4 regions of the Streptomyces sp. SLBN-8D4 genome follow, and region 4 is predicted to be linked to each of the others. Evidence: riboswitches for the same ligand, from Rfam matches in the RefSeq annotation. Region 4 holds a riboswitch; each other region holds the start of a gene.

Region 1 (7,195 bases), 2.8 Mb from region 4:
GCGGCGGATCACGTTGACAGCGCGCACCCGACTGCAAATACTGACCCCTCGTTCAGTAGCCGCCCCACCACCGGAGCCCGCGTGACCACCCCTTTGCTCTCGCTCACCTGGACCGACCACGTCACCGGCCGCCAGGGCTTCCTGGTCGTCGACCGGCTGGTACGGGGTGTCGCCAGCGGCGGCCTGCGGATGCGCCCGGGCTGCACGCTGGACGAGGTCGCCGGGCTGGCCCGCGGCATGACCATGAAGGAGGCCCTGCACTACGACCCCGCGGCGCGGTACGTCCCGCTGGGCGGGGCCAAGGGCGGCATCGACTGCGACCCCCGGGACCCGGAGGCGTACGGCCTGCTCGTGCGCTACCTGCGCGCCGTGCGACCGTACGTCGAGAGCTGCTGGACGACCGGCGAGGACCTCGGTCTCAGTCAGGACCTGGTGGACCGGGCGGCCGCGGAGGCCGGCCTGGTCTCCTCGATCCAGGCGGTCTATCCGCTGCTCGACGACGAGTCCGCGGCCCGGCGGCGGCTCGCGGACGCGTTCGCCGTGGAGGTGGACGGCATCGGACTCGACGAGCTGGCGGGCGGCTGCGGGGTGGCCGAGTCGGCGCTCACGGCCCTGGACGCGGCCGGGGTGCCGTACACGGGCACGCGCGTGGCCGTGCAGGGCCTTGGCACCATGGGCGGGGCCACCGCCCGTTTCCTCGCGCGCGCGGGGCTCACGGTCGTGGCCGTCGCCGACATCAAGGGCACGATCTTCAACCCGGCGGGGCTCGACGTCGAGGCGCTGCTGGCCGCCCGGGACTCCCACGGCACCGTGGACCGCTCGGCCCTGCTCCGCGCCGACCGCGAACTGCCCGGCGAGGCCTGGCTGTCGCTCGACGTGGAGGTACTGGTGCCCGCGGCGGTCTCGTACGCGATCGACACCGGCAACCAGGAGCGGATCCGGGCCCGTTGGATCGTCGAGGCGGCCAACATGCCGGTCCTGCCCGCCGCGGAGGCGCTGCTGGCCGCGCGCGGGGTGACCGTACTACCGGACGTGGTGGTCAACTCCGGGACGAACGCCTGGTGGTGGTGGACCCTCTTCGGCGACATCGGCCCGGACGCGGACGGGGCCTTCACGCACATACGCCGTTCCATGCGCGCCCTGGTCGAGCAGTTGCTGACGCGCGCGGAGGCGGACGGCACCTCGCCGCGCGCCGCCGCGCACGCGCTGGTGGCCGACCGGTTGCCGGTGATCGCGGAGCGGTTCGGCCGGTACCGCTGACCTGGCCCGTCGCGCGGTGCCCCGCAGGGGACGGATTAGGGTGAGCCCGTGGCGAGAGTGCGGTTGACAGTGGCCGAGCGGCGCGAGGAGCTGCTGCGGGCCGCCATCGAGCAGATCGAGGCGCGGGGCGTGGCGGCCGTCAGGATCGCCGACGTGGCCTCGGCGCTCGGGGTGAGCAACGCCCTGGTGCTCTATCACTTCTCCACGAAGGAGAAGCTGGTCGCCGCCGCGTTCACCTACGCCGCCGAGGAGGACCTGGCCCGTCTGCGCAAGCTCCTCGGCCGCCGCACCAGCGCCCTGCGCCGGCTCCGGTCGGCGGTGCGCTGGTACGCCCCGACGGGCCAGGCCAAGGGCTGGCGGCTGTGGATCGAGGGCTGGGCGGTGGCCCTGCGTGAACCGGCCCTCCAGGAGGTCACGCGCGACCTCGACAGACGCTGGAAGGCGGCGCTCACCGAGGTGATCGCCGAGGGCGTGGCAGCGGGCGAGTTCCGCTGCCCGGACCCGGAGGCCACCGCGCTGCGCCTCACCGCCCTTATGGACGGCCTGGCGGTCCAACTGACGTCCTATGCGGGCGCGGTGGCCAGGTCGCGGGCCCAGGAGTGGGTCGCCGAGGCCCTGGCGCGGGAACTCGGGCTGGACGGCACGAGTCCCGCCTAGCGGCGGCTCACGAGCCGGGTCGCCCAGGTGCACTGGTGGACGACCCGACCGCGGACGCCGGGCGGCCCCCGCCCCGACCGGCCCCAGGACCGCCTCGGGCTCAAGCCACCTTGGCGATCCGCGTCTTGATGTCGTCCGGCGACAGCACACCCTTGGCGGTGACATGGTCGCCGGAGGACTCCCCTCGCAGCCGGCGTCCGATCCACGGCACCAGGAACTCACGCGCCCAGTGCACGTCGTCCCGCCGCACGTCCAGCGGCCCGCGAGGGGGAAGCGGCGGCCAGGGCTGGTCCGGGTCAGCCGGCACCTCGAGGCCCAGCACCTGTCCCGCACGGAGCGCCACACGCGTGTGCCCCTCCGGAGAGAGGTGCAGCCGGTCGCTGTCCCAGGCCCGCCGGTCCTGGATGGTCTTCAGGGACCACAGATCGAGCACCGGGCATCCGTACCGGTCGGCGACGGCCCGCACATGTCCGTTGTACGTGGCGATCTTGCCGCGCAGATGCTTGAGCACGGGCACACCACGGGTGTCGAAGCCGGTCGTCACCATGACCGTGCCGCACGCCTGGGTGAGCCGGGCGATGGCCCGCTCGAAGCGTTCGGCGACCTCGTCGGGGTCGGTGCCGGGCCGGATGATGTCGTTGCCGCCGGCGCAGAACGACACCAGGTCCGGTGCCAGTTCGACGGCCTGCGGAAGCTGGTCCTCGACGATCTGGTCGAGCAGCTTCCCGCGTACGGCGAGATTGCTGTACCTGAAGTCGCCTTCGGGCCGCCGGTCCGCGAGAAGTACCGCGAACCGGTCGGCCCAGCCGACGAACGCCCCGTCAGGGCCGGGGTCGCCGACGCCCTCGGTGAAGCTGTCCCCCACCGCCACGTACGACCCGATCACTGAGCTGCTGTCATTCTTCGAATCGTCTGCCACAGCCGTTCATGATTCACCTTGGAATGTGACCTACGCGACCGTAGGAAGGACTTGACGGGCGGTGAGATAAGCCACTCCTAAAGTGTTGGCCAAACCAGGAATAGCCCTTTCACCAGGAGTGTTGACACTGCGACCGCCACACCCTGAAGTCACTGATCCGGAAGTGGCTCCAGGTGGTCCGGAACGCGAAGTGCCCGCTCGTATAAGGCTCCGGGTCGGTGTAGTCGAAGACGAGCCGCCCGTTGTTCCACCACTGCACCCTGGAGCCGTCGGAGACGATCCGTACCCGGTTCGGCTCGTTCGCGGCCAGCAGCGGCTCGGTGTAGTCGTAAATCAGGGGCCGCACACCGGATTGTCCGACGTAGCGGCGCAGCCGTGTCGTGGTGTTGTAGTTGGCGCCGTAGCCGGAGTAGTACGTCCTCAGGTAGTCGTACTCCGCGAGCGCCCCGCCCCGGGGGACGGCGAAGAGGTCGTCGGGGGACCGGACGTCGACCGCGTTCCAGAAGTTGTTCAGGTCGGACACCCGGTCGTTGGCCCCGCCCGCGGACACGGGTGTGGCGGTGTACTCCAGGACGTACGGCCCTGCGAGCGGCTGCCTGAACCAGATCGTCGCACCGGCCGGCACGTCGACCTCCAGGATCCCGCGCCGCGCGGTGACCGTGCCGCCCTGCTCCAGTTCGACGGCCCAGCGGCCGAGGCCGTGACGGAAGTCGTCGTGAGCGATGAGGCGCCGGTGGCGGGGCGAGGCGCTCGCGGTGGCCGCGGGGGCGAGGGCTGCCAGGGCGGCGCCGGCCGCGAGGGCTCCGAAGGCTCTGCGCGTGGTCGTCATGGCGGACGGTTCCTTCCGGGAAGGGGGTGAACTCCGAAGCCGTTAGAAAGCGCTTACGCAGCAACGGAGTTCACTGTGCCCCGCCCCTCCCCCACCTGTCGACGCCCCGAGCGCGCCTGCCACAAGAACGCAACGAAGCGATCATGAAGGCGCGAACACCCCCGACCGGCATCGCGCTTCCACGGAAACACCGAAGGCCGGACCCGGGGATCGGGGTCCGGCCTTCGGTGGCACAGGGGGGCGTCAGCCGACGGCGACGCCCTTGGAGCGGAGGTAGGCGACCGGGTCCACGTCGGAGCCGTAGTCCGGCGTGGTGCGGATCTCGAAGTGCAGGTGCGGGCCGGTCACATTGCCGGTCGCGCCGGAGAGGCCGATCTGCTGGCCCTCGGACACGGTCTGGCCGGCCGAGACGGAGAGCTGGGACAGGTGGGCGTACTGCGCGTAGTAGCCGTCGGCCAGCTTGATGACGACCTGGTTGCCGTAGGCGCCGCCCCAGCCCGCGGAGACGACCGTACCCGCGCCGACGGCCTTGAGCGAGGTACCGGTCGGGACGACGAAGTCGACGCCGGTGTGGTAGCCGCTGGACCACATGCTGCCCGCGACGCGGTAGCCGGTGCCGATGGTGGCGCCGCTGACCGGGAGGGTGAAGCCGCTGGCACTGCTGGTGGTGTCGGCGCTCTGGGTGACGGCCGTCGACTTCGAGGACGCCTTCTTCGGCTCGGCCTTCTCGGTCCTCGCCGAGGACGACGAGGAGGAGCCGGTCTTCGTCGCGCCCGCCTTGGCCTTCTTGCCGATCGAGAGCTTCAGACCCGGGTGGATCAGCGACGGGTCGTCGCCGACCGCCTGGCGGTTGTCGGCGTAGAGCTTCTTCCAGCCACCGCTCACATGCTGTTCGTCGGCGATCTTCGAGAGATAGTCACCGACCCGCACCGAATAGGTGCGCACGGTCGAGGTCTTTGCCGCGTCTTTCTTCGCAGCCGCCTTTTCGGCGGACTTCTCAACGGCCTTCTGCGTGACGGGAATCGACTGAACGGCCTTTTCCGACACGGACTGCGAGGTGGCGGCGTGCGCGCCGGTGGCCCCCATGAGCGGGAGGGCGAGCGCGGCGCCCCCGGTTCCGGCGACGGCGATCGAGCGGGCGAAGCGCTGGGACTTCGGGCGGCGGTGCTTACCCTTCGCGGGCATGACGAATTCCTCTCCGGCGCCTGCGAGGTGAGCTGTCGGGTGCGGGCTGGAGATGCCCGGCCGCGCCGAGACGCGACTAAACCCCAAGCCTGTTCCGGAGACCGGAACAGGCAGTACTGCCTGTGGGTCCCCCGCTCCTGCCGTTCACGGGTAAGTGGGTGTGGGGAATCCGTTCGGCGGCAGGATTGGGCGTCCGACCGGATCGGTGGCGAACGTAAACGAGCAAGACGCAAAGGGACAAGTGAGAGGTTGCGCGGGTATGCGTTTCCCTTGATCCCCTATGAGAATTACCAGTCACCCTGCGTGTATCGGCCGCGCTTCTCCCACCCAAACCCCCTTGATAAACCTGTGAATTACGTGAACATGACGGGCGACACACCGTCACGGCTATGACGCTCCTCACGTCACGAATTCACAGGAATCCTCATTCCGGAAGGAGTTGGAAGGAAGCTAGTAATTCGGACAGAAGCCCTAGATGCGGCGCAGTCGGATAACCGTCGCATCGAGGTCGCCGCGCAACCCGGTCCGAAGTCCGTGATGCATCAGTACGACCCCTCGGTGAACTTCGCCCGTTTCAGGGCATTCGTACGACGCTGTCGGATCGAGCCCGCGCAGCCGCAGCGAGGGGACGGGCTCGCCGTACTTCTGCGCCTGAAGCCAGGCGAGGACGACGGTCTCGTCCCCGCGGACGTACTGCACCGCACTCAGTCCGCCCCGCGGAGGCCGCAGCCGGTAGAGGTCGCCATGCTGCACCAGCGGCCTGATCTCCTTGTAGAGCTTCACCCAGCGACCGGCTTCGGCGAGCTCCTCCTCTGTCCACTCGGCGAGGTCCCCGCCGACTCCGAGCACCCCGGCCATCGCGCTCACGAACCGGAACCGCAGCGAGCTCACCCGGCCGTTGAGCTGGGTGTTGGGACTGTCGGTGACCCAGGCGGCCATCACGCGCGCGGGATGGATCTGACTGAAGCCGTCCTGAATGGCGAGCCGGTCGAGCGGGTCGGTGTTGTCCGAGGTCCACACCTGGTCGGTACGGCTGAGCACCCCGAGGTCGATCCGGCCGCCGCCCCCCGAGCAGGACTCGAAGGCCACGCCCGGGTGAGCCGCCCGCAACCGGTCCAACAGGGCGTAGAAGCCACGCACATGGTCGACCCACAGGCGCTGCGGGTAGGACTCGCCGGGCCAGCCCGCGTCCGTGAAGCAGCGGTTGAAGTCCCACTTCACATAGTCGATCGGGGCCGAGGAGAGCAGGGTGTCGAGCTGCTCCCACAGGTACTCCTGGACGTCCTCCCGCGCGAGGTTCAGCACGAGCTGATTGCGGAACTCCGTCCTCTTACGTCCCGTTTGGTACTGCACCCAGTCCGGGTGGGCGCGGTACAGCTCGCTGTCCGGGTTGATCATCTCCGGCTCGACCCAGATGCCGAACTGCATGCCGAGCGCGCGCACGTAGTCGCCGAGCGGCTTGAGGCCGGAGGGGAAGCGGTCGGGGTTGGGCGCCCAGTCGCCGAGTCCGGCCCGGTCACTGGTGCGGGCACCGAACCAGCCGTCGTCGACCACGAACAGCTCGACGCCCATCGCCGCGGCCCGCCGGGCGAGGGTGCCCTGCTGCTCCTCGGAGATGTCGAAGTTCGTGGCCTCCCAGGAGTTGAACAGCACGGGCCGGTCCTGGTCCGCGTCCGGGATGACGTACGCCCGCTGGTAGGCGTGCCAGGCACGGCTCGCGCCGCCGAAGCCGCCGTCGCTCCAGAGGCCGGCGAAGACAGGGGTCGTGAAGGACTCCCCGGCCGCCAGCCGCAGCAGACCCGAGTCGTCGTAGCCGGCGCCGCCGGTGATCTGCACGCGCGCGTCGGGCAGCTGTGCCACGGCGATCCGCCAGGACCCCGACCAGCCGAGGGCGACGCCGTAGACCTCGCCCCGCTCCTCGGTGGCGTCGGTGTCGAGCGCCACCCACGGCAGGTGCTGGTGGCCGGTGTGTCCGCGGCGGCTGCCGATGACCTTCTCGCCGTAGGTGAGCGGGGTCCGGGTGAGCAGGGACTCGGCGGCCCAGCGGCCGTGCAGCTGGGACAGCCGCCAGCCGTCCTCGCGGTCCGGCAGGGTCCAGGTGGCGGAGTCGGCACGCAGCAGCTCGACCGGGGCCGGGTCCTGGTTGTCCAGGGTCACCCAGCGCTCCAGGACGTCGTGGCGCATCCGGTAGTGCAGCGTGATGGTCAGCCAGCCGTCGCGGAACCGCAGCCGCAGCTCGTCGCCCTCGGTGTCGTACGCCTCGAAGCCCCATTCGGTGCCGCGCCGCTCGTCGGTGCGCACGGAAAGGGCGGGGCGGGTGAAGCGGGGGCCGCCCTCGACGGGGT
Region 2 (7,195 bases), 1.1 Mb from region 4:
TCGGTCCTCGTACTCGCTCAGCACCACCACGTCCACGCCCTTCGCCGTGAGCAGCCCGGTCCCGTCCGCTGCTGCCACGAAGGTGTCCGGCTCCCGCCACGCCGTCACCACCCGGCGCACTCCCGCGTCCAGGATCAGGCGGGCGCAGGGGGCCGGGCGGGAGGCGCGGTGGGTGCAGGGTTCCAGGCTGGTGTAGACGGTGGCCGAGGCCAGGCGGGGGTCGGCCGGATCGATCTTCGCGAGCGCCGCCTCCTCCGCGTGGACGACCGGGTCGTCGCCCTCCCTGGAGTGGCCGCGCGCCAGCTCCGTGCCGTCGGCCGCCACCACCACCGCGCCCACGCTGAACGCCGTCCGTGAAGGCGGGCAGCGGATCGCCAACTCGCAGGCCAGCGCGAGCCAGTGGTGGTCCGCGGCGGCGGGAACCAGGCCGGTGCCGGGGGCCGTGGGCTCGTAGCGCATCAGGACGACGTCCTCGATACGGCGGGTCTCCACCAGGCGCAGCCGGCCGGACTGGTACGTGCCCGACCCGAAGAGGCGCGGGGCCTCGGGGCTGCCGACGAAGAGGGGGGCCAGGACGAGCTGCACCTCGTCCGCGAGGCCCTGCTGGAGGAGCTGGGTGTGGATCCGCCCGCCGCCCTCCACCATCAGCCGGTCCACTCCACGCTCCTCGTGCAGGTGCTCCAGCAGGCGGCGCCAGTCGAGTTCGGGGCCGAGGGGGACCACGTCGGCCGCCAGGCCCAGCGCGCGGGCCCGCTGCGCGCCCTGGTCCGTCGTGAAGACCAGCTTGTCGCCGCCGGTGTGCCAGAAGTTCGCGTCCGGGTCCAGCTCGCCCGAGCCGCTGACCGTGACCTTCAGAGGGTACGGCGGCTTCCCGGCGGCGACCCGGGCCGCGCGGCGCGCCTCGGAGTTCACCAGCAGGCGGGGGTTGTCGGCGCGGATCGTGCCCGCGCCGACGAGGATCGCGTCCACCGAGGCGCGGACCTCGTCCACGCGGTCGAAGTCGGCCGGGCCGGACAGGAGGAGGCGGTCGGGGCCGGTGTCGTCGAGGTAGCCGTCGAGGGAGACCGCGGCGGAGAGGAGGACGTAGGGGTGGGGCATCGGGACGGTCCCTCTCGGAAACGGGTGCGGGAGCTTCAGGGGCGGCGGGCTTCAGGTGCAGCGAGCTTCAGGAGTGCGGCGGGCTTGGTTCAAGTTTGAAGCAAACCTACACTGGGAGCATGACGACCCGCTGGCTCAGCCCCGACGAGCAGCGAGCCTGGCGTGCGTACATCGCCGCCTCGCTCCTCCTGGAGGACACCATCGACCGGCAGCTCCAGCAGGAGGCCGGCATGCCACACCTGTACTACTCCATCCTCGCCAACCTCTCCGAGACCCCGGAACGGCGGCTGCGGATGACCGAGCTCGCCGAGGGGCTGAAGATCACCCGGCCCCGGCTGACGTACGCCGTAGCCCGGCTGGAGAAGGACGGGCTGGTGCGGCGCGAGAGCTGCGAGTCGGACAAGCGCGGCAGCATCGCGGTCCTCACGGGCGAGGGTATGGCGGTACTGGAGCGGACGGCGCCCGGGCACGTGGAGACGGTCCGCGCCGCGCTCTTCGACCGGCTCACCCCGGAGCAGGTGGGGCAGCTGGAGGACATCTTCACCGGCGTCGCCGCGGGGCTCCAGGGGGAGGACGGGCCCTTCGAGGGGCTCCCGTGGCGCCGGCGGTCGGCCCCGCCCTGTTCCTGAGCGCCGTGTTCCTGGGAAGTCCACGTGTGACGAGCGCCATAAAGCCGTTGCTTCAAATTTAAAGCATGGGGTAGGGTCTCGATCAGTAGAACTGCTTCAAATCTGAAGCAGGTGTGTCCACGGAGCGGAGTACCCGCATGTCCGACCTGCCCGCAGCCACCCAGCGCTCCCGCGTCCGCGTCCCGTTGCGCTTCGGGGACGGCTACCGCGTAGACGCCGAGCTCGTCACTTTCCACGGCCTGATCGACGGGCAGGAGCACCTCGCCGTCGTCCTCGGCGACCCCGCGCCCGGCACCGTCCCGCTGGTGCGGCTGCACTCCGAGTGCCTCACCGGTGACGTCTTCGGCTCCGCGCGCTGCGACTGCGGCCCGCAGCTGCGCGAGGCGGTCGAGCGCATAGCCGGGCGCGGCGGAGTCCTGCTCTACCTCCGCCAGGAGGGCCGCGGCATCGGCCTCTACAACAAGCTCGACGCGTACGCCCTCCAGGACCAGGGCCTCGACACCTACGCCGCGAACACCGCGCTGGGCCTGCCCGAGGACGCCCGCGACTACACGGCGGCCGCGCAGATGCTCCAGGCCCTCGGGATCGCCGAGCTCGACCTGCTCTCCAACAACCCCGACAAGGCGGGCCAGTTGCGCGACCTCGGCATCGACGTCGGCGACCGGGTCCCCACCGGTGTCTTCACCACCGCCCACAACGTCCGCTACCTGCGCGCGAAGGTCCTCCAGACCCAGCACACGCTGCCGCTGGGCGAGTTGACCGAACTCGGCGTCGGCTGAGCTCGGCGCTTTCGGTGGCGGCGGGGGTCGAGGTCGTCACCGGGCTCCTGCGGCTCACGCCGGACGACGGGGCCGTACCGAAACTCCCTCGTGGCCGCCACGCGGGAAACCGGGCCTCCGGGACACCCCTGGCGCGAACCACCTCGCGGATGACGTATGCTGGTCACACAACGACGCGGGGTGGAGCAGCTCGGTAGCTCGCTGGGCTCATAACCCAGAGGTCGCAGGTTCAAATCCTGTCCCCGCTACTCAAGGCTCAGGGCCGGATTCCAGTTCACTGGAATCCGGCCCTGAGTGTTTTCCCACGGTCGGCGACGTCTCGGCGGCCGTCGTGACGCGGGGTGAGCGGGTGGCCGCCCTCCGCATAACAACTGACGTACCGTCAATGCCGGTGTGTCGCCTGGGGCGGGGTCAACTCGCCCGTTTTTCACCGTTCATGGGCCGTAAGTCCTCCGGGATTTCGTTAATGATCAAGCGGAACAGCTTGGAATCGGACCCCCGGGTCTATTAACGTTCGATAACGCAGCGCGGTCGTCCCAGCCGTCACAAGAGACGGCTCCGTGCTCACGCGCCGAATTCCGCAAGGGAACCGGGGAACCACCAACTTGGGGTGAATCGCTCGTAGTCCGCCGTGGCAGCACGGCGGGTATACGCGCGTAGGAGACCTTCCTGCTCCGAACCCGTCAGCTAACCCGGTAGGCGAGAAGGAAGGAAAGGAGCGCGCCCACGTGGCGTCCAACCCGCCTGCCCCCGAGGCGCCGTACGTACCCAGCGACACCCTCGTGTACGGCGGTTACCGCGCCGACGACGAGGCCCTGCTCGGCGAGTGGAACCCGACCGCGGACTCCCTCGCCCCCGTACGAGGCCGGCATCGCGTCGCCAAGCAGCGTGGCGGAGGATTCGCCCGTAGCTCCACGGTTCTGGGCGTCGGTGTCATAGCCGCCGTCAGCGCGGGCGGTATGGCCAGCGCCAACACCGGCAAGCCCCCGGTCTCCATCTCCATGCCCGACCTGGGCTCCGTGAGCTCGCTCATCTCGGACGACTCCGGCTCCGCCGCGGACGACACGAGCGCCTTCAGCAGCGTCGGCGCCACCACCGCCGACACCGCCCAGGGCACCTCGGACGCCGGTGAGGCGCTGCGCTCGCGCATCCTGGCCCAGGCCGAGGTGCAGCAGGGCCAGCTCGACACCAAGGCCGCCCAGGCCGTCGCGGGCCGCCGCCGAGAAGGAGGCCGACGAGGCCGCCGCCAAGGCGGAGAAGGAGGCCCAGGAGAAGGCCACCGCCGCGAAGAAGAAGGCGGAGGAGGCGGCCGCGAAGGTGGCCGAGGCCGCGCGCCTGGCCGAGCTCGCCAAGCAGTACACGCTGCCGACCTCGTCGTACACCATCACGGGGACCTTCGGTCAGGCCGGTTCGCTGTGGTCCTCCGGCTATCACACGGGCCTCGACTTCGCCGCCCCCACGGGCACGCTCATCAAGGCGATCCACAGCGGCACCATCACCGAGGCCGGCTGGGCCGGTTCCTACGGCTACCGCACGATCCTCACCCTCGACGACGGCACCGAGCTGTGGTTCTGCCACCAGTCCTCGATCAGTGTCAGCGTCGGCCAGAAGGTCGGCACCGGTGACGTCATCGGCCGCGTGGGCGCCACCGGCAACGTGACCGGCGCGCACCTGCACCTGGAGGTCCACCCGGGCGGCGCGGCGACCGGGATCGACCCGATGGCGTGGCTGCGCGGCAAGGGTCTCACTCCCTGAGGTTTCCTCCGCACTCCGGCAGCCCTGGCGACGTCCCCCCGACGCCAGGGCCGCCGGAGTTCCGGAGTGGATCATTCCGCCTGTTTGCGAGGACTTTGCGGCCACAGCGGAAGACCGGCGTCCGGCACGGGCGTTGACGTACGACATGACGTCTCTTCGCAAGCTCGGCTCCTCCGACCTCAAGGTCTTCCCGCTCTCCCTCGGCGGCAACGTCTTCGGCTGGACCGCCGACGAGGCCACATCCTTCGGCGTCCTCGACGCGTACACCGCGGCCGGCGGCAACTTCGTCGACACGGCCGACTCGTACTCGTCGTGGGCCGACGGCAACTCCGGCGGCGAGTCCGAGACGGTCATCGGCAACTGGATGGCGGCCCGCGGCAACCGCGACGACGTCGTCATCGCCACGAAGGTCAGCCAGCACCCCGACTTCCCCGGCCTGACCGCCACCAACATCAAGGCGGCCGCCGACGCCTCGCTGCAGCGCCTGCGCACCGACCGCATCGACCTCTACTACACCCACTTCGACAAGCCCGAGGTGCCGGTCGAGGAGATCATCGGCGCGCTGGACGAGCTGGTGAAGGCGGGCAAGGTGCGGGCGATCGGCGCCTCCAACATCTCCGCCGCGCGGCTCTCGGAGTCCCTCGCCTTCTCCGACCGCGAGGGCCTGGCGCGCTATGTCGCCCTCCAGCCCCACTACAACCTGGTCTCCCGCGACACCTACGAAGGCGAGCTGGAGTCGGTGGCCGCCCGCGCGGGTCTCGCCGCGGTCCCGTACTACGCCCTCGCCTCCGGGTTCCTCACCGGCAAGTACCGCCCGGGCGCGACGGTCGCCGGTCCGCGGGCCGCGGGCGCCGGAAAGCACCTGGACACCGAACGCGGCCGGAAGGTCCTCGCGGCCCTGGACGACATCGCCGAGGCCCACACGGTCCCGGTCGCCACAGTCGCCCTCGCCTGGCTCGCGGCCCAGCCGACGGTGGCGGCCCCGATCGCCTCCGCCCGCACGGTGGAACAGCTGCCGGCGCTGCTGGGGGTCGGGGAGCTGACGCTGACGGAGGAGGAAGTGGCTCGCCTGACGCAGGCGTCGGCCTGACTCCCGGCCCTACGTCCGGTACGGGTTGTAGGCGGGGTACGGCACCGCCGGGTGGACGCCGTGGACGGGGTGGATGGGGGGCGTCGGCTGGGCCGGGTGAGCCGGGTGAGCCGGGTTGGCCGGATATCCGTAGACGCCGTACACCGGCCAGGGCGGTGCGGCCACCGGTACCGGCGGTGCCGTCATCCGCGCCGCGTGGTCCAGCGCCGGCCGGGCCACCTCCCGTCGCCGCCACAGCTCGTGCAGCAGCTCCCGCTCCCGTACGACGAAGTCCGCGTTCGCCCGCCCGAGCCGCCCCCGACGCCGTAGGAACGCCAGGGACGTCGCGTACGCCTCGTACTGCGAGACCGCCCGTGCCGCGGCCCGCCCGCCGAACTGACGCCGCGCGTAGTCCCTCGCCACCCGCCGCGCCCGCATCGAGCCCAGCGCGTACGGCTCGGTCGGCGTCAGCCACCCGGCGACGGCGTACGCGGGCAGCTCCTCGCGCACGGTCCTGAGCTCCCGCTGCCGTGTCCAGATGACCAGCCAGGTCAGCAGCGCGAACGCCGGCACCATGAACATCGCGTACACCGCGAAGAACCCGTACTGCCCGAAGGTCGACGAGCCGTTCCACGTCGCGTGCATGCCCATCGCGAGCAGCAGTCCGGACAGCGGGAGCAGAACCCGCCGTACGTGCTGGCGTTCCGCCGACAGCGCGGAGATGCCGAAGCCGATGCCGGTGAGGACGGTGAACAGCGGGTGCGCGAACGGTGACATCACCACGCGCACGAAGAAGGTCGCGGCCGTGACGGAGGCGATGCCGCCGTCGCCGTTGAGCTGGTCGGTGCCGAAGGCGGTGCCGAGGTAGAGGATGTTCTCGGTGAAGGCGAAACCGGTGGCGGTGACCCCCGCTATCACCACGCCGTCGACGATCCCGGTGAAGTCCCGTCTGCGGAACAGGAAGACGAGCAGTACGGCGGCGGCCTTGGCCGACTCCTCGACGATCGGCGCTATCACGGTCGCGCCGAGGGTGTCCGCGCCGGAGGGGTCGGCGGTCGCCGTCGCTATCCACTTCGTCGCGAAGCTGTTGGCGATGATCGCTATCAGGGCGGCCGCGCAGGCGCCCCAGGCGAAGGCGAACAGCAGATTGCGCCAGGGCCCCGGTTCGACCCGGTCGAGCCAGCGGAACGCGGCTATGAGCAGCGGTACGGGCAGGACGGCGAGCCCCAGCCCGACCAGGAACCCCTCGGTACCGGTCTGTTGGCGGACCAGGGCGAGGATGACGAGCCCGGACAGTGTGAGGAGCGTGATCAGCGCGCCGTAGCGCACCCACTTCCGCTGCCACCAGTGCGCATGCCGCAGCGCGGTGCCACCGGTGGGGTCACCGGGGTACGTCGGATACGGGGGACAGGTGGCCACAGCATCGACCTTAACGAGACAGGGGCGCCGCCCGCAGGTGGAGCGGGTGCTCAGGCGCGGGTGGGGGACTGGTCGGAGCGGTCGGGTCGGACGCCGTGCTGTACGCGGCGGAACAGCAGGTCGTTCACGACATGTCCCTTCTCCAGTCCCTGCCCCTCGAAACGGGTCAGCGGCCGGAAGTCGGGACGCGCCGCGAAACCGCCGTCTGCCTGTGTGTTCTCGAAGTCCGGGTGCGCGGTGAGTACGTCGAGCATCTGTTCGGCGTACGGCTCCCAGTCGGTGGCGCAGTGCACCAGCGCGCCGGGCCGCAGGCGGGTCGCGGCCAGGTCCAGGAACTCCGGCTGGATCAGCCGCCGCTTGTGGTGCCGCTTCTTGGGCCAGGGGTCGGGGAAGTACACGCGCAGTCCGTCGAGCGAGTCCCTGGTGAGCATCTCGCGCAGCAGGAT
Region 3 (7,195 bases), 220 kb from region 4:
TCGCGCGGTACTACGTGCAGCGACTGGGCGGTGACTCCCGGGTCCGCACGCTGGTGACGCTCGGCACCCCGCACTCCGGCACCCGGGTGGCGCCCCTGGCGAACGCGCACCCGATCGTGCGCCAGATGCGCCCCGGCTCGGAGGTGCTCGAAGAGCTCACTCAGCCGGCCCCGGGCTGCCGTACGCACTTCGTCAGCTTCTGGAGCGACCTCGACCATGTGATGGACCCGATGGAGGCCGCCTGCATCGACCATGAGGACCTGATGGCACAGAACGTCCGGGTGAGCGGGATCGGACATCTCGCCCTGCCCGTGCACCCCGCGGTCGCGACCGGCATACGGCAGGTGCTCGACACCGCGCGGCCCGGGGAGGAGACGGCCGACCGCGCGAGCGGACTGACCGTGGCGTAACGGTCGTATCGACCGCCGGACGCGGGCCGCCCCCAGCTCGCCCCACAGGCCTGCGACAGCCCGCCGACAGGCACCGGACCCCGGATCGACATCGAACAATCTTCGAACACAGAGCCAAAGTCCCGCCCGCAGTCCCCCGAAAGACAGCCGAATGCCCGTTTCCTGCGCGCCTAAAACCAGTTGAAGATTGTCGCGCCCGCATACCGCCGGGTACAGTCGCCGCACTGCTCTGGCAGCCCCTGTTGTCGAGGCGAAAGAGAAGTTGGTGAACGACCGTCACCCGTCGGGGACCATGACCACCCCGGCTCCGGCCTCCGACGCCGACTCGTCGCACTACGCGTCGTACGGCACCCAGGAAGCCCAGTACGGCGACTTCACCCCGTACGGCGGCTACGACGCCACTGGTTTCGACGCCACGGGAGCGACCTGCGCGCAGGCCACCGGCACCTTCGCGGCCGACCCGCTCTTCGGCGACATGCCGGTCGACGCCACGGGTTCGTACGACGCCTCGACGTGGACCACGGGCGGTCACCAGACCCTGAACTACGACATGTACGCGGCCCAGCACCACGCCGCCTACGACACCGGCGCGTACGACGCCAGCCAGTGGGGCGCCGAGCAGCAGCTCGCCGCGATCCCGCCGCAGGCCGGCAGCCCCGAGCACAGCGGCCAGTGGGACGCGAGCTCCTGGCACCAGGCGGACCGGTCCGCGGGCCAGGCCGACCAGACCCAGCATTGGGAATGGGGCACGCAGACCTTCGACACCGGGGCTTACGACGCCACGCAGTGGAACTCCGACGGCACGGCGGCCGAGCCGCAGCCGACGGCCGCCTTCGAGCAGGCCGGGTACGACGAGACACACACCTACGACGAGACACACGCGTACGGCGAGGCGAATCCTTACGGCGGCACCTACGCCGAACACACCTCGCACGACGACGAGCCGAGCGCCACCACGGATGCCACCGCCACCGGCGAGATGCCCGCGGTGCACGACGCCGACGCCCCGCTCCTGGACGACCAGGAAGAGACCGCTCCGACCACGGCCCCCGCCCCGGGCTCCCGTGTCGCCGCGCGCAACGCCAACCGCTCCCGCCGCCGTATGCCCGCCAAGCGCTCCGCGCTGCTGACGATCGCCGTGCCCTCGGCGTGCGTCATGGGTGTCGCCGGGATCGCCGCCGCCTCGGTCGGCACGCTGACCGGCGACGACCAGGACACCGCGACAACCCTCGCGGACACCGCCGTCCAGCCGGCCGTCGCCAACAACAAGCTGGACACCCAGCTCGAGAGCCTTGCGGCCGGTGCCGACGACTTCGCCGACCGGGCCAGCCGTACGCAGGAACGCATCGACCTCAAGGCCCAGCAGGTGGCCGAGAAGAGGAAGGCGGCGGAGGAGGCGGCCCGCAAGGAGCGGCTGCGCCCGAAGTTCGCGCTTCCGGTCGCACAGCGGGGACTCAGCGCCTACTTCGGCCAGGCCGGCGTCAACTGGATGTCCGTCCACACCGGCATCGACTTCCCGGTGTCGTACGGCACGACGGTGATGGCCGTGACCGACGGCACCGTGCGGACGCAGTGGAACAGCGCGTACGGCAACATGATGGTCGTGACGGCGAAGGACGGCACGGAGACGTGGTACTGCCACCTCTCCAGCTACCGCGTCGCCTCCGGTACCACGGTCAAGGCCGGCACCCCGATCGCCTACTCCGGCAACTCCGGCAACTCGACCGGCCCCCACCTGCACCTTGAGGTGCACCCGGCGGGCGGTTCGGCCATAGACCCGCTGCCGTGGCTGCGCAGCCACGGGCTGGACCCGACGTAACCCCTCGGGCCCAGCCCCCTCGGAGCTACAGCTTCTCCACCGGCGCGTACCGCAGCAGCAGCCGCTTCGGCTTCGCTTCCCCGAAGTCGATCGTCGCCTCGGCGTTCGCGCCGGTGCCCTTCACCCCGACCACCGTGCCCAGACCGAACTGGTCGTGGGTGACCCGGTCGCCGACGGCCAGGGACACCACCGGCTTATCCGCGCTCCTGCGCGTCGCGAAGCCGGACGCGCCCGACGCCGAGGAGCGGGACCGCGACGAGGACAGCGACGCGGCGACCCCCGAGACCGGCCCCGCCGGAGCACCGACCGCCCCCGTGCGCTTCCAGTCGACGTGCTGCGCCGGGATCTCCTCCAGGAAGCGGGAGGGCGGGTTGTACGACGGCTGCCCCCACGCGCTGCGCAGGGAGGACCGGGTCAGATACAGCCGCTCACGCGCGCGCGTGATGCCGACGTACGCCAGCCGCCGCTCCTCCTCCAGCTCCTTGGCCTGGCCGAGGGCGCGCATGTGCGGGAAGACGCCGTCCTCCATGCCGGTGAGGAAGACGACCGGGAACTCCAGGCCCTTGGCGGTGTGCAGGGTCATCAGGGTGATGACCCCGGAGCCGTCCTCGTCCTCGTCGGGGATCTGGTCGGAGTCGGCCACGAGCGCGACCCGCTCCAGGAAGTCGGAGAGCGAGCCGGACGCCTCGTCCTCGCCGGACTCCTGCTCGAACTCCAGGGCCACGGCGGCGAGTTCCTGGAGGTTCTCGATGCGGGTCTCGTCCTGCGGGTCGGTGGAGGCCTGCAACTCGGCGAGATAGCCGGTGCGTTCGAGGACGGCTTCCACGACGGTCGCCGGGCCCGCGCCGGACTCGACGATCGTGCGGAGCTCCTCCATCAGGACGTTGAACCGCTTCACGGCGTTGGTGGAGCGCGCGGCCATGCCGTACGCCTCGTCGACGCGCTTGAGTGCCTGCGGGAAGCTGATCTTCTCGCGCTGGGACAGGGCGTCGATCATCGCCTCGGCGCGGTCGCCGATGCCCCGCTTGGGGACGTTCAGGATGCGCCGCAGGGGCACGGAGTCCTCGGGGTTGGCGAGGACGCGCAGGTAGGCCAGGACGTCCCGGACCTCCTTGCGCTCGTAGAAGCGGACGCCGCCGACGACCTTGTAGGGCAGGCCGACGCGGATGAAGACCTCTTCGAAGACACGGGACTGTGCGTTGGTGCGGTAGAAGACGGCGACATCGCCGGCCTTCGCGTCGCCCGCGTCCGTGAGGCGGTCTATCTCGTCGGCGACGAACTGCGCCTCGTCGTGCTCGGTGTCGGCGACATAGCCGATGATGCGCGCGCCCGCGCCCGCGTTGGTCCACAGGTTCTTGGGGCGCCGGGACTCGTTGCGCTCGATGACGGCGTTGGCGGCGGTGAGGATCGTCTGGGTGGAGCGGTAGTTCTGCTCCAGGAGGATCGTCGTCGCGTCCGGGTAGTCCTCCTCGAACTGGAGGATGTTGCGGATGGTCGCGCCGCGGAAGGCGTAGATCGACTGGTCGGCGTCACCGACGACACAGAGCTCGGCGGGCGGCAGGTCGTGCTCGCTCGGCGGTACGTCCACGGGGTGCTCGGAGGTCCCGACCAGCTCCCTGACCAGGGCGTACTGCGCGTGGTTGGTGTCCTGGTACTCGTCGACGAGGACATGCCTGAAGCGGCGGCGGTAGTGCTCGGAGACATCGGGGAACGCCCGGAGCAGGTTGACCGTCGTCATGATCAGGTCGTCGAAGTCGAGGGCGTTCGCCTCGCGCAGGCGCGACTGGTACATGGCGTAGGCCTGGGCGAGGGTCTTCTCGAAGCCGTCCGTGGCCTGGGCGGCGAAGTCCTCCTCGTCGATCAGCTCGTTCTTCAGGTTGCTGATCTTGGCGCTGAAGGACTTCGGCGGGTACCGCTTGGGGTCGAGGTCCAGGTCGCGGCAGACCAGCGCCATGAGGCGCTTGGAGTCGGCGGCGTCGTAGATCGAGAAGGAGGAGGTGAACCCGAGCCTCTTCGACTCCCTGCGCAGGATCCGCACGCACGCGCTGTGGAAGGTCATCACCCACATCGCGTTCGCGCGCGGGCCGACGAGCTGCTCGACGCGCTCCTTCATCTCGCCCGCGGCCTTGTTGGTGAAGGTGATCGCGAGGATCTGGCCCGGGTGGACATTGCGCTCGCCGAGGAGGTGGGCGATGCGGTGGGTGAGCACCCGGGTCTTGCCGGAGCCGGCACCGGCCACGATGAGCAGCGGGGTGCCGGAGTGCACGACGGCCGCGCGCTGGTTCTCGTTCAGCCCCTCCAGGAGGGCGGCCGGGTCCACCACCGGGCGCGGGGCGCCGTCGCGGTAGTAGGCGTCCCGGTCCGGGGGCACGTCGAACTTCCCGCCGAACAGGTCGTCCGGAACCTGCTCCGGTACGTGCTCGTCCTCGGGCGGCGGCGGTTCTTCCCCGTGGGCCCGAGGGGCCTGGAGGTCCGCCAGGAAGCTGTCGTCAAAGAGGCTGCTCATCGCTCTCCGAGTCTAGGGTGCCCCACTGACACACCGCCGCCGCCCTGAGAACATCCACCGGTATCAGCGGCCGATGATCTTCCGGACCTGCCCTCCGGCGCCCCCGGCCGCTGTCCGCGACCGACCGGGCCGAGACGCGGGTCCGGCCGCCGCAGGGCCGACGGCGACGCCCGCCGGGAACGGCACCCGCAGGTTGGTGCGCTCGCCCCGCGAGACCTTGGTCACCACGGCACGGCCGCCCCGCTCCGCCTTACCCGTTACCCGTCACCCCCGAAGGAAACAGACCCAAATCATCACAGAACACCCCAGGTTGGTCATGCGAGGCGGCCCCTGGGGACGAAGGTCACGAAAATGTATCGGGCATATCGAACATCAACCTTCACACGGGCCACACCGGTTGGCTACCGTTCCGGACAGGCCGTACGACCCCCTCCGGCGAACCTCGCCGGGCCGCACGGCCTCCGCCGAGTCCGCAGCGCCGCCGCGCGCCCGGAGCCGGGGACCCACCGAACCCGGGGTGAATCGGCCGACTCCCACGCAGGGAAGGGCCGTAGGGCAAACCTTCCGAAGCACCTCGCCCGAACCCGACAGCTAACCCGGTAGGCGGAGCACGGGAAGGAGTCGCCTCCTTGGCGTCGCACCGCAAGTCGCGTCCCGTCGGTACGCGCGTAGCAGGCATACGGACCCCGGCCCTCGCGACGGCCGCCCTCACCTCCGTGGCCTTGCTGTCCCAGTCGGCGAACGCCGCGCCGGCCGATGACAAGCCGAGTCTCGAAGAGGTCGAGAAGAAGGTCGACGACCTCTACCGCCAGGCCGAGTCGGCGACCGACAACTACAACGCCGCCAAGGAGAAGACCACCACGCAGCGCAAGCAGGTGGACACGCTCCTGGAGGACGTCGCCCGGCGCACCCAGAAGCTCAACGAGGCACGGGAGGAACTCGGTTCCTTCGCCGCCGCCCAGTACCGCACCGGCGCCGCCGCGCCCGGCACGGCCACCTTCCTGCTCGCCGACACCCCGCAGGACTACTTCGACCAGACCCAGCTGATGGGCCGCTTGACGAGCCGCCAGAAGGGCGCCGTCGACGACTACGTCTCCGAGCAGTCCACGACGATGAAGAAGCGCCAGGAGGCCTCCCAGAGCCTTCAGACGCTCACCGAGACGCAGAGCGACCTGAAGACCGCCAAGGCGACCGTCCAGAAGAAGCTCGCCGACGCGCGCGAGCTGCTGTCGGAGCTGACCGCCCAGGAGAAGGCGCGTCTCGCGGCGATCGAGCAGCGCAAGCAGCAGGAGGCGGCCCGCAAGGCGGCGGAGCTGGCGCGGCAGCAGGCGGCAGCGGAGAAGGCCGCACAAGGAGCCGCGCAGGAGGCCACCGCCCCGCAGGAGAGCACATCGACGGCGCCCGACTCCTCGTACGCCACCAAGGCCGCCAAGGCCCTCGCCTTCGCCCGCGCGCAGGTCGGCAAGCCGTACGTCTGGGGTGCCACCGGCCCCGACTCCTACGACTGCTCAGGGCTCACCCAGGCCGCCTGGAAGGCCGCCGGCGTCGACCTCCCCCGTGTCACCTACGACCAGGTCAACGCCGGCACCACGGTCTCCCTGGCCGACGCGCAGCCCGGTGACCTGGTCTTCTTCTACGACGACATCAGCCACGTGGGTCTCTACATCGGCAACGGCATGATGATCCACGCCCCCAAGCCGGGCGCGTACGTCCGTGAGGAGTCGATCTACTACGACGGCGAGTCGGGGATCCACAGCGTGGTCCGCCCGGCCTGAGGGCTCGGGCTCCGAGGACCAGGGCTCTTCGGCCGGTCGCTCGGGGCCCGCACTCGCGTGCATTTCCCCGCCCGCGCGTGCGCGCCCCGCTCGCACGGCGCGGGGAGCTTCCTAGCATCGACCCATGCCCGCTCCCTCCCCCCACTCCCCCCTGCGCGCCTGGTGGACGCGGCGCCCGCCCGCGGCCGGGGCCGCGGTGATGGCGACCGGCATCCTGTCGGTCGGGCTCCATCTGGCCGGCCACGAGACGCTGTCGCGGATCGCCCTGGTGATCGGCTGCGCGGCCTGGCTGGGGCTGGCCGCCGAGTTCGCCGCAGGACTGCTGAGGGAGCGCGCGCGCTGGGCCGCGGACGCCGGGACACCGGGCGGCCTGACGGCCGTGGCGGCGACCACCGTGCTCGGCATCCGATTCTCCGCGCTGGGCCGGCAGACCCTCGCCGAGGCGCTGCTGGCGCTGTCCGCGCTGCTGTGGCCGGTGCTGACGGTGCTCGTCGTGCGGCACTGGAAGCGGAAGATGCGCGGCGGGGTGTTCCTGTGCTGTGTGGCCACCCAGGGCCTCGCGGTCCTGTGCGCCACGCTCGCCGCGGCCGATTCGGCGGCATGGCTCGCGCACACGGCGCTCACGTTGTTCTGGCTCGGCCTGGTCCTCTACGCCGTCGCGCTCTACCGCTTCGATCTGCGCCAG
Region 4 (7,195 bases):
GCAGATCGGTGCCCGGCGTCTTGCCGGACTCGTGGGAGTCGGAGGCGATGTCCAGGACGTCGTCGGCGAGCTGGAAGGCGACGCCGAGGCGCTCGCCGTACTGGGTCAGGACGTCCACGACCCTCTCGTCGGCACCGGACATCATCGCCCCGAAGCGGCACGAGACCGCGACAAGCGAGCCCGTCTTGCCGCCGAGCACGTCGAGGTAGTGCTCGACCGGGTCGCGGCCGTCCTGGGGACCTGCCGTCTCCAGGATCTGGCCGGTGACCAGGCGCTCGAACGCCTCGGACTGCACCCGGACCGCCTCGGGCCCGAGGTCGGCCAGGATGTGCGAGGCCCGGGCGAACAGGAAGTCACCGGTCAGCACGGCCACCGAATTGCCCCAGCGGGTGTTGGCGCTGTCGACGCCCCGCCGGACCTCGGCCTCGTCCATGACGTCGTCGTGGTACAGCGTCGCGAGGTGGGTCAGCTCCACCACCACGGCCGACGGCACCACGCCCGGCGCATAGGGGTCGCCGAACTGGGCGGCGAGCATCACGAGCAACGGCCGGAAGCGCTTTCCACCCGCCCGCACCAGATGCTGGGCGGCCTCCGTGATGAAGGGGACCTCACTCTTGGTGGCTTCGAGCAGTCCCTCCTCGACAGCCGTCATTCCGGCCTGGACATCGGCTTCCAGAGCCTGGTCCCGCACGCTCAGCCCGAACGGCCCGACGACGGTCACGAGGGGTCTCCTGTCTGCTGGTGTCCACTGGCGGTTACGCGGAATGTCGATAGGTCGCTGCCATCACTCAAGTCAGCGTATCCGGTCACCTTTGGATCACCGATAGCGCCCGCCCCGTCCATGCCAGGCGGTATCGGATCACGACCGGTATGTTTTTGATCACCTGAAAAGAATGGATATCAATCGATTTGTAGGGAAGTACCGATGCGCATCCGTACGTCCTTCCCGTACGAGACGGTGCACGACGACGTCCGCATCCCGCTCCCGGACGGGACGCTCCTGTACGCACGCGTGTGGCGACCCCTCACCCAGGAACCGGTACCCGCGATCCTCGAATACCTGCCGTACCGCCTCACCGACCGGACCGCGCCCCGTGACGGGCAGCGCCACCCCTGGTACGCGGGCCACGGTTACGCCTCGGTCCGGGTCGAGGTGCGCGGGCACGGCAACAGCGAGGGCCTGCCGGGTGACGCGTACTCGGCGGCCGAACTCGCCGACGGGGTCGAGGTCGTCGACTGGCTGGCCGCGCAGCCCTGGTGCGACGGCCGGGTCGGCATGTTCGGCATCTCCTGGGGCGGCTTCGACTCCCTCCGGATCGCGGCCCTGGCACCCGAGCCGCTCAAGGCGGTCGTCACCGTCTGCTGCACCGACGACCGCTACGACAACGACGTGCACTACAGGGGAGGTTCCGTCCTCGCGGTCGACATGCACGCGTGGGCGGCGACGATGCTGGCCTTCGTCTCCCGGCCGCCGGATCCCCTCCATGTCGGCGACGCCTGGCGGGAGATGTGGCGCGCACGCCTCGACGCGGTCGAACCGTTCGTCCACACCTGGCTCGACCACCAGACCCGCGACGACTACTGGCGCCACGGCAGCGTCCGCGAGGCCGAGGCCGAGGCCGACGACCACGACGCGATCGGCGCGGCCGTCCTCGCGGTCGGCGGCTGGCACGACCCGTACCGCGACACGGTCCTGCGGCTCGTCGAGCACCTGCCGGCCGACCGGGTACGGGGGATCGTCGGCCCCTGGTCCCACCAGTACCCGGACCGCGGCCGGGCGCCCGGCCCGGCGATCGGCTTCCTCCAGGAGACCCTTCGCTGGTGGGACCAGCACCTCAAGGGCATCGACACCGGCGTCATGCGGGAACCCCTCCTGAGGGCCTACGTCAGCGACTCCCACCCCCCGGCCACCGTCCTCGACACCCTGCCCGGCCGCTGGGTCGGCGAGCCGGCCTGGCCCTCCCCCCACGTGACGACGGTGGCGTACGGCCTTCAGGGCGCCCCCGTCCTGGTCCGTTCCCCGCAGCACACGGGCGTGGACGCCGGCCGTTTCCGCCCTCTCGGCAACGACGCCGACCTGCCGCCGGACCAGCGGGAGGAGGACGCCCGTTCGGCCTGTTTCGAGTTCGCGACGGGCGAGGAGACGTGGGTCCTCGGGCGGCCGCGGGTGCGGCTCAGGGTGACCTCGGAGGTGTCGCGCGGGCAGATCGCCGCGCGGCTCTGCGATGTCGCCCCGGACGGGTCGTCGACGCTCGTCACGCGAGGGGTGCTGAACCTCTCGGCCCGCCATGGACGGGACCGGGTAGTGCCCTGGGAGCCAGGGGCCACACAGGAGGTGGCCTTCGAGCTGAACGGCATCGGGCATGCCTTCCCGCCCGGTCACCGCATCCGGCTCGCCGTCTCCTCCGCGTACTGGCCGTGGATCTGGCCGCAGCCCGGTTCGCAGGCCGGATTCACCCTGGAGCCGGCGGGCAGCTTCCTCGAACTGCCGGTACGCGCGCGGGAATCGGCCTCGGACATCGCCTTCGAGGAACCGGAGCAGTCGGCGCCGCTCGGGGTCACCCGCGGTGCAGCCGCTGACGGATGGAGCCCCGCCACCCTGGACGAACCCCGCCCCGAGCGCCTGGTCGTCCGTGACGTGGCCAAGGGTGAGTGGCGTCTGGAGGTCGACCCCCGGTACGGCGGCACGCGCGTGTACCCCGACGGGCTGGAGATCACCGAGGACGCGCTGGAGACGTACACGATCGACGAGCAGGACCCTCTGTCCGCCCGCACCCGCTCGGACTGGACGATCCGGCTGCACCGCCCCGAGCTCGCCTGGGACACCACCGTCCGCACCCGCTCGGAGATCACCTGCGACGGGACGGACTTCCACACCTCGGACGAGGTCGTGTGCACCGCCGGCGACGAGGTGGTCTTCCACCGGACATGGGAGAAGCGGATCCCACGCACGGCCGGTTGAACACGAGTTGGGCATTCCTGACCGTTTTACCCTTCTTGTGCTCGGCTGTGACTTGACCCACTCGGGCGGACGGATCGGCGGACATCCGGAATCTATCGATCCGCCTTTTACCGTGCGCGAGTTGAGGCTTGGCGAACGCAAAGGATCAAGTGCCCCAAATGCCTCTTACCAAGGTCAATAGGCATCGCATGTGAATTCGCCACTTGTTCCGGACATGTGCTCTCGCATACGTTCCCGGCCTGTCGGGCGGCCGCCGAATCCTGCCACCGCCCGCTACACCCACCGAGAACCACGGCAGGAGCGGGGGAACCAGGTAAGCCGCCGGGCCGGATGTCTTCGGACATACCGGTACGGCTTGGGGTGAAGTCGCGCTTTTCGCAAGCGTGGCCGGGCAGCTCCCGCCCGAACCCGACAGCTCACCTCGCAGGCGACGGAGAGGAACTTCGCCATGCCCGCTGCCGCTCAGCACCGCCGTCCCCGTACCAGCCGTCTCGTCCGCAGGCTCGCCGTCGCCGGTACCGGTGTCGCCGTCCTCGCGCTCCCGCTCGTCGGCGCGACCAGCGCGTCCGCGGCCACCCCGACCGTGCAGACCGCGACCACACTCGGCTACTCCAACACCCTCGACGGCTGGATCCGGGCCTCCCTCGCCGTCATGGCGGAGCACGGCATCCCCGGCTCCTACGACGGCATCTACCGCAACGTCATCCGTGAGTCCTCCGGCAACCCCTACGCCATCAACCTCTGGGACTCCAACGCGGCCGCCGGCACGCCCTCCAAGGGCCTGCTCCAGGTGATCGACCCGACCTTCAACGCGTACCACGTGGCCAACACCTCGTGGGACCCGTACGACCCGGTCGCGAACATCACCGCGGCCTGCAACTACGCGGCGCAGCGGTACGGGTCCATCGACAACGTGTTTGGCGCGTACTAGGAACTACGCCTGGCTGAACAGTTTTTCGAGGACGACGGCGATGCCGTCGTCCTCGTTCGACAGGGTCACCTCGTCGGCCACGGCCTTGAGTTCGGGGTGGGCGTTGGCCATCGCCACACCGCGGGCCGCCCAGTCGAACATCGGGATGTCGTTGGGCATGTCCCCGAAGGCGATCGTCACCTCGGGCCCGAGTCCCAGGTGTTCGGCGGCCAGCGCGAGGCCGGTCGCCTTGGTGATGCCGCATGGCTGGAGTTCGACGGTCCCGGGGCCCGACATGGTGACCGTCGCCAGCGAGCCCACCACCGACCGCGCCGTGACCGCCAACTCGTCGTCGGACAGGTAGGGGTGGCGCAGCAGCACCTTGCTGATCGGCTCGCACCACAGGTCGTCGCGTCGGCCGACCCGTACGGCGGGCAGGGTCGGATGGGGCATCAGATAGCCCGGTTCGATGAGTGTGAGTCCGTCGACTCCGTCCTGGTCCACGGCCGCGTACACCTGCCCGACCTCGGCCTCGATCTTGCCCAGCGCGGTCTCGGCCAGCTCCCGGTCCAGGGTCACCGACCAGAGCAGACGGTCCGCGCCGGCGTCGTACACCTGCGCGCCCTGTCCGCACACCGCGAGCCCCGTACTGCCGAGGTCGTCGAGCAGCGGCCGCACTCTGGGCGCCGGCCGGCCCGTCACGACGAGATGCCGGGCCCCACCCGCGGCCACCCGTGCGAGCGCGGCCAACGACCGGTCGGAGAGGGTGTCGTCGGTCCGCAGCAGCGTTCCGTCCAGGTCAGTGGCGATCAGTGAATATGCGGAAGAGGCGGCCATGATCAGAGAATACGGATGGTTGGCCCCTCCGACTCGACGCGAACCGGACGGCTGCTGCTTTCACATGCGTTGACGGCAGTTCCGGCTCCCGGAGGTCGCGCCCGGGCTGTCTCATGCTGCTCCACCCGCACATCGGGCTGCCCGCGGAGCGCTACGCCGAGTCCCGGACCACCAGTTCCGTCGGGAGGATCACTCCGGCCGTGTCCTCGCCCGCGATCTGGGCGAGGAGCATGCGGACCATCTCGGCGCTGATGCGGTCGAAGGGCTGGCGCATGGTGGTGAGGGCGGGGGCGATGGCGGTGGCCGCCGGGGAGTCGTCGAAGCCGCCGACAGCGATGTCATCGGGGACCGAACGCCCGGCCTGCTGAAGGACGCCCACCACGCCCAGGGCCATGAGGTCCGAGGCGACGAACACCGCGTCCATGTCCGGGGCCTGGGCCAGCAGACGGCGGGCCGCCCGTTCGCCGCCGCTGCGCCGGAAGTCGCCCTCGACGACGAGCCCCGGGTCGTAGGGCAGGCCCGCCTCGGCGAGCATGTCCCGGTAGCCGGCCAGCCGGTCGGGACCGCCCGGCATGTCCAGCGGCCCGGTGACCATGCCGACGCGGCGACGGCCGCCGGCGAGGAGATGGCGGACCATGTCCTGCGCGCCCTCCCGGTCGGCGGCGGCCACGTAACTCACCTTGGTCCCCCGCCCGATCGGCTTGCCGCAGACCACCAACGGGATCCCGGCGTCGTGCAGTTCGGCCGCGACCGGGTCACCGCTGTGGTTGGAGAGCAGCAGCACCCCGTCGACGTGGCCCGAGGTGATGTACCGGGTCAGCCGGCGCCGGTCGTCGTCGCTCTCGGCGAGCATCAGCAGCAACGGGATGTCGTGCTGGGCGAGCCGCTCGGTGCAACCCCGCAGCAGGACGTTGAAGTTGGGGTCCTCGAAGAACTTCTCCTGCGGCTCGGTCAGCAGGAACGCCACCGAGTCCGACCGGCCGGTACTGAGGCTGCGGGCATGCCGGTTGACCACGTACCCGGTCTTCCTGACGGCGGCCTCGACCGCCCGCCGGGCGGCGGGCGAGACGTAGTGGCCGCCGTTCAGGAAGCGGGAGACGGTGCCCCGCGAGACGCCCGCCTCCCGGGCCACGTCGTGGATGGTCGGTGGCTTGCGGCGTCCGTTCGCGCTGGTGGTCATGTTCCTCGTTCGGAGACGTTCGTGAAGGGGAGCCCGGGGCCTCAGGCCTTGACCGAGCCGCTCATCAGGTCCAGGGACCAGAACCGCTGGATCACCAGGAAGAGCCCGATCAGCGGGACGATCGCCAGCAGACACCCGGTGATGACCAGGGTGTACAGGGCCGGCTGCGAGGCGCCCTGGGCGAGCAGCGTGTACAGGCCGAGGGTGATCGGGAACTTCTCGTCGTCGGCCAGCATGACGTAGGGCAGCAGGAAGTTGTTCCAGATGCCGACGAACTGGAAGAGGAACACCGTGATCAGGCCCGGCATCATCATCGGTACGGCGATCCGCGCGAAGATCCGCCACTCGCTCGCGCCGTCCATGCGGGCGGCCTCCATGAGTTCGGCGGGCACGGACGCGGCCGCGTAGATGCGGACCAGGTAGACGCCGTACGGCGACAGGATCGACGGCAGCAGCATCGCCCCGTACGAGTCGGCCATGCCGAGCTTCGACAGCAGCAGGTACTGCGGTACGGCCAGCACGATGGACGGCACCAGGACGCCGGCCAGGATCATCTTGAAGACGGCCTCACGGCCGCGGAAGCTGTAGCGGCCGAGCGCGTAGCCGCCGGCGGCGGAGACCGCGGCGGAGAGCAGGGCGCCCAGACCGGCGTAGAAGGCCGAGTTGGCCATCCACCGCCAGAAGATGCCGTCCCGGTAGGCGGTCAGGTCGCTGAGGTTCCGGAAGAAGCCGCTGCCGGGGGCGAAGGTGAAGGTGGAGAAGAGCTCCGACCGGTCCTTGGTCGCCGCGACGACCACCCAGGCGATGGGGATCAGGCAGTACAGCGCGCCGAGGATCAGCACGAGGGTGGGCACCCAGGCGGTGCGGCGCGCCTTCGTGGTGGTGTCGGCGGTGAGGGTGAGGGGGGTCATGCCCGGTCCTCCCGGGTGTAGCGGTCGGAGATGCGCAGCAGGGTGAAGGACAGGACGAACGTGGCCAGGGCCAGGACGACCGCGGTGGCGGAGGCGCCGTAGATGTCGGACTGGAGAAAGGCCTTGTCGTAGATGGCCATCAGGGGGCTCCACGAGCTGGGCAGGCCGTTGGTGAGCGGCTTGAGGGCCATCGGCTCGGTGAAGACCTGGAGGGTGGCGATCACCGAGAAGAAGAAGGTGAGCACCAGGGAGGGCATCACGATCGGGATCTTGATCTTCAGGGCGATGCCCAGGTCGGTCGCGCCGTCGATCCGGGCCGCCTCGTAGATGTCCGGCGGGATCGCCCTGAGGGCGGTGTAGATGACGATCATGTTGAAGCCGGTGCCGCCCCAGAC

Evidence for each region. A riboswitch is a leader RNA that binds a small molecule or an ion and turns the genes downstream of it on or off. The one in region 4 is predicted to bind cyclic di-AMP.
Region 1: another riboswitch for cyclic di-AMP. It lies ahead of RKD20_RS06400 (M23 family metallopeptidase); the one in region 4 lies ahead of RKD20_RS18455 (transglycosylase SLT domain-containing protein).
Region 2: another riboswitch for cyclic di-AMP. It lies ahead of RKD20_RS23455 (M23 family metallopeptidase); the one in region 4 lies ahead of RKD20_RS18455 (transglycosylase SLT domain-containing protein).
Region 3: another riboswitch for cyclic di-AMP. It lies ahead of RKD20_RS17405 (NlpC/P60 family protein); the one in region 4 lies ahead of RKD20_RS18455 (transglycosylase SLT domain-containing protein).

The regions. Positions count from the first base shown of each region.
Region 1 covers NZ_JBMGQC010000001.1:1,368,818-1,376,012, forward strand. Annotated here, with positions in the region: gene RKD20_RS06380 (Glu/Leu/Phe/Val dehydrogenase dimerization domain-containing protein) at 82-1,260, shown strand; gene RKD20_RS06385 (TetR/AcrR family transcriptional regulator) at 1,309-1,917, shown strand; gene RKD20_RS06390 (SGNH/GDSL hydrolase family protein) at 2,018-2,803, opposite strand; gene RKD20_RS06395 (DUF6250 domain-containing protein) at 2,946-3,665, opposite strand; gene RKD20_RS06400 (M23 family metallopeptidase) at 3,909-4,850, opposite strand; cyclic di-AMP (ydaO/yuaA leader) riboswitch at 4,853-5,021, opposite strand; gene RKD20_RS06405 (alpha-galactosidase) at 5,322-7,195, opposite strand, start outside.
Region 2 covers NZ_JBMGQC010000001.1:5,178,805-5,185,999, forward strand. Annotated here, with positions in the region: gene RKD20_RS23435 (dihydrofolate reductase family protein) at 1-1,098, opposite strand, end outside; gene RKD20_RS23440 (MarR family winged helix-turn-helix transcriptional regulator) at 1,218-1,727, shown strand; gene RKD20_RS23445 (GTP cyclohydrolase II) at 1,865-2,506, shown strand; tRNA gene RKD20_RS23450 (tRNA-Met) at 2,681-2,754, shown strand; cyclic di-AMP (ydaO/yuaA leader) riboswitch at 3,066-3,223, shown strand; partial or broken gene RKD20_RS23455 (M23 family metallopeptidase) at 3,235-4,261, shown strand; gene RKD20_RS23460 (aldo/keto reductase) at 4,407-5,351, shown strand; gene RKD20_RS23465 (PrsW family intramembrane metalloprotease) at 5,361-6,749, opposite strand; partial or broken gene trmB (tRNA (guanosine(46)-N7)-methyltransferase TrmB) at 6,800-7,195, opposite strand, start outside.
Region 3 covers NZ_JBMGQC010000001.1:3,909,357-3,916,551, forward strand. Annotated here, with positions in the region: gene RKD20_RS17390 (esterase/lipase family protein) at 1-410, shown strand, start outside; gene RKD20_RS17395 (M23 family metallopeptidase) at 703-2,229, shown strand; gene pcrA (DNA helicase PcrA) at 2,255-4,735, opposite strand; cyclic di-AMP (ydaO/yuaA leader) riboswitch at 5,188-5,357, shown strand; gene RKD20_RS17405 (NlpC/P60 family protein) at 5,365-6,510, shown strand; gene RKD20_RS17410 (tellurite resistance/C4-dicarboxylate transporter family protein) at 6,635-7,195, shown strand, end outside.
Region 4 covers NZ_JBMGQC010000001.1:4,125,840-4,133,034, forward strand. Annotated here, with positions in the region: gene RKD20_RS18445 (polyprenyl synthetase family protein) at 1-721, opposite strand, end outside; gene RKD20_RS18450 (CocE/NonD family hydrolase) at 926-2,962, shown strand; cyclic di-AMP (ydaO/yuaA leader) riboswitch at 3,233-3,407, shown strand; gene RKD20_RS18455 (transglycosylase SLT domain-containing protein) at 3,411-3,893, shown strand; gene RKD20_RS18460 (HAD family hydrolase) at 3,897-4,709, opposite strand; gene RKD20_RS18465 (LacI family DNA-binding transcriptional regulator) at 4,861-5,889, opposite strand; gene RKD20_RS18470 (carbohydrate ABC transporter permease) at 5,931-6,800, opposite strand; gene RKD20_RS18475 (carbohydrate ABC transporter permease) at 6,797-7,195, opposite strand, start outside.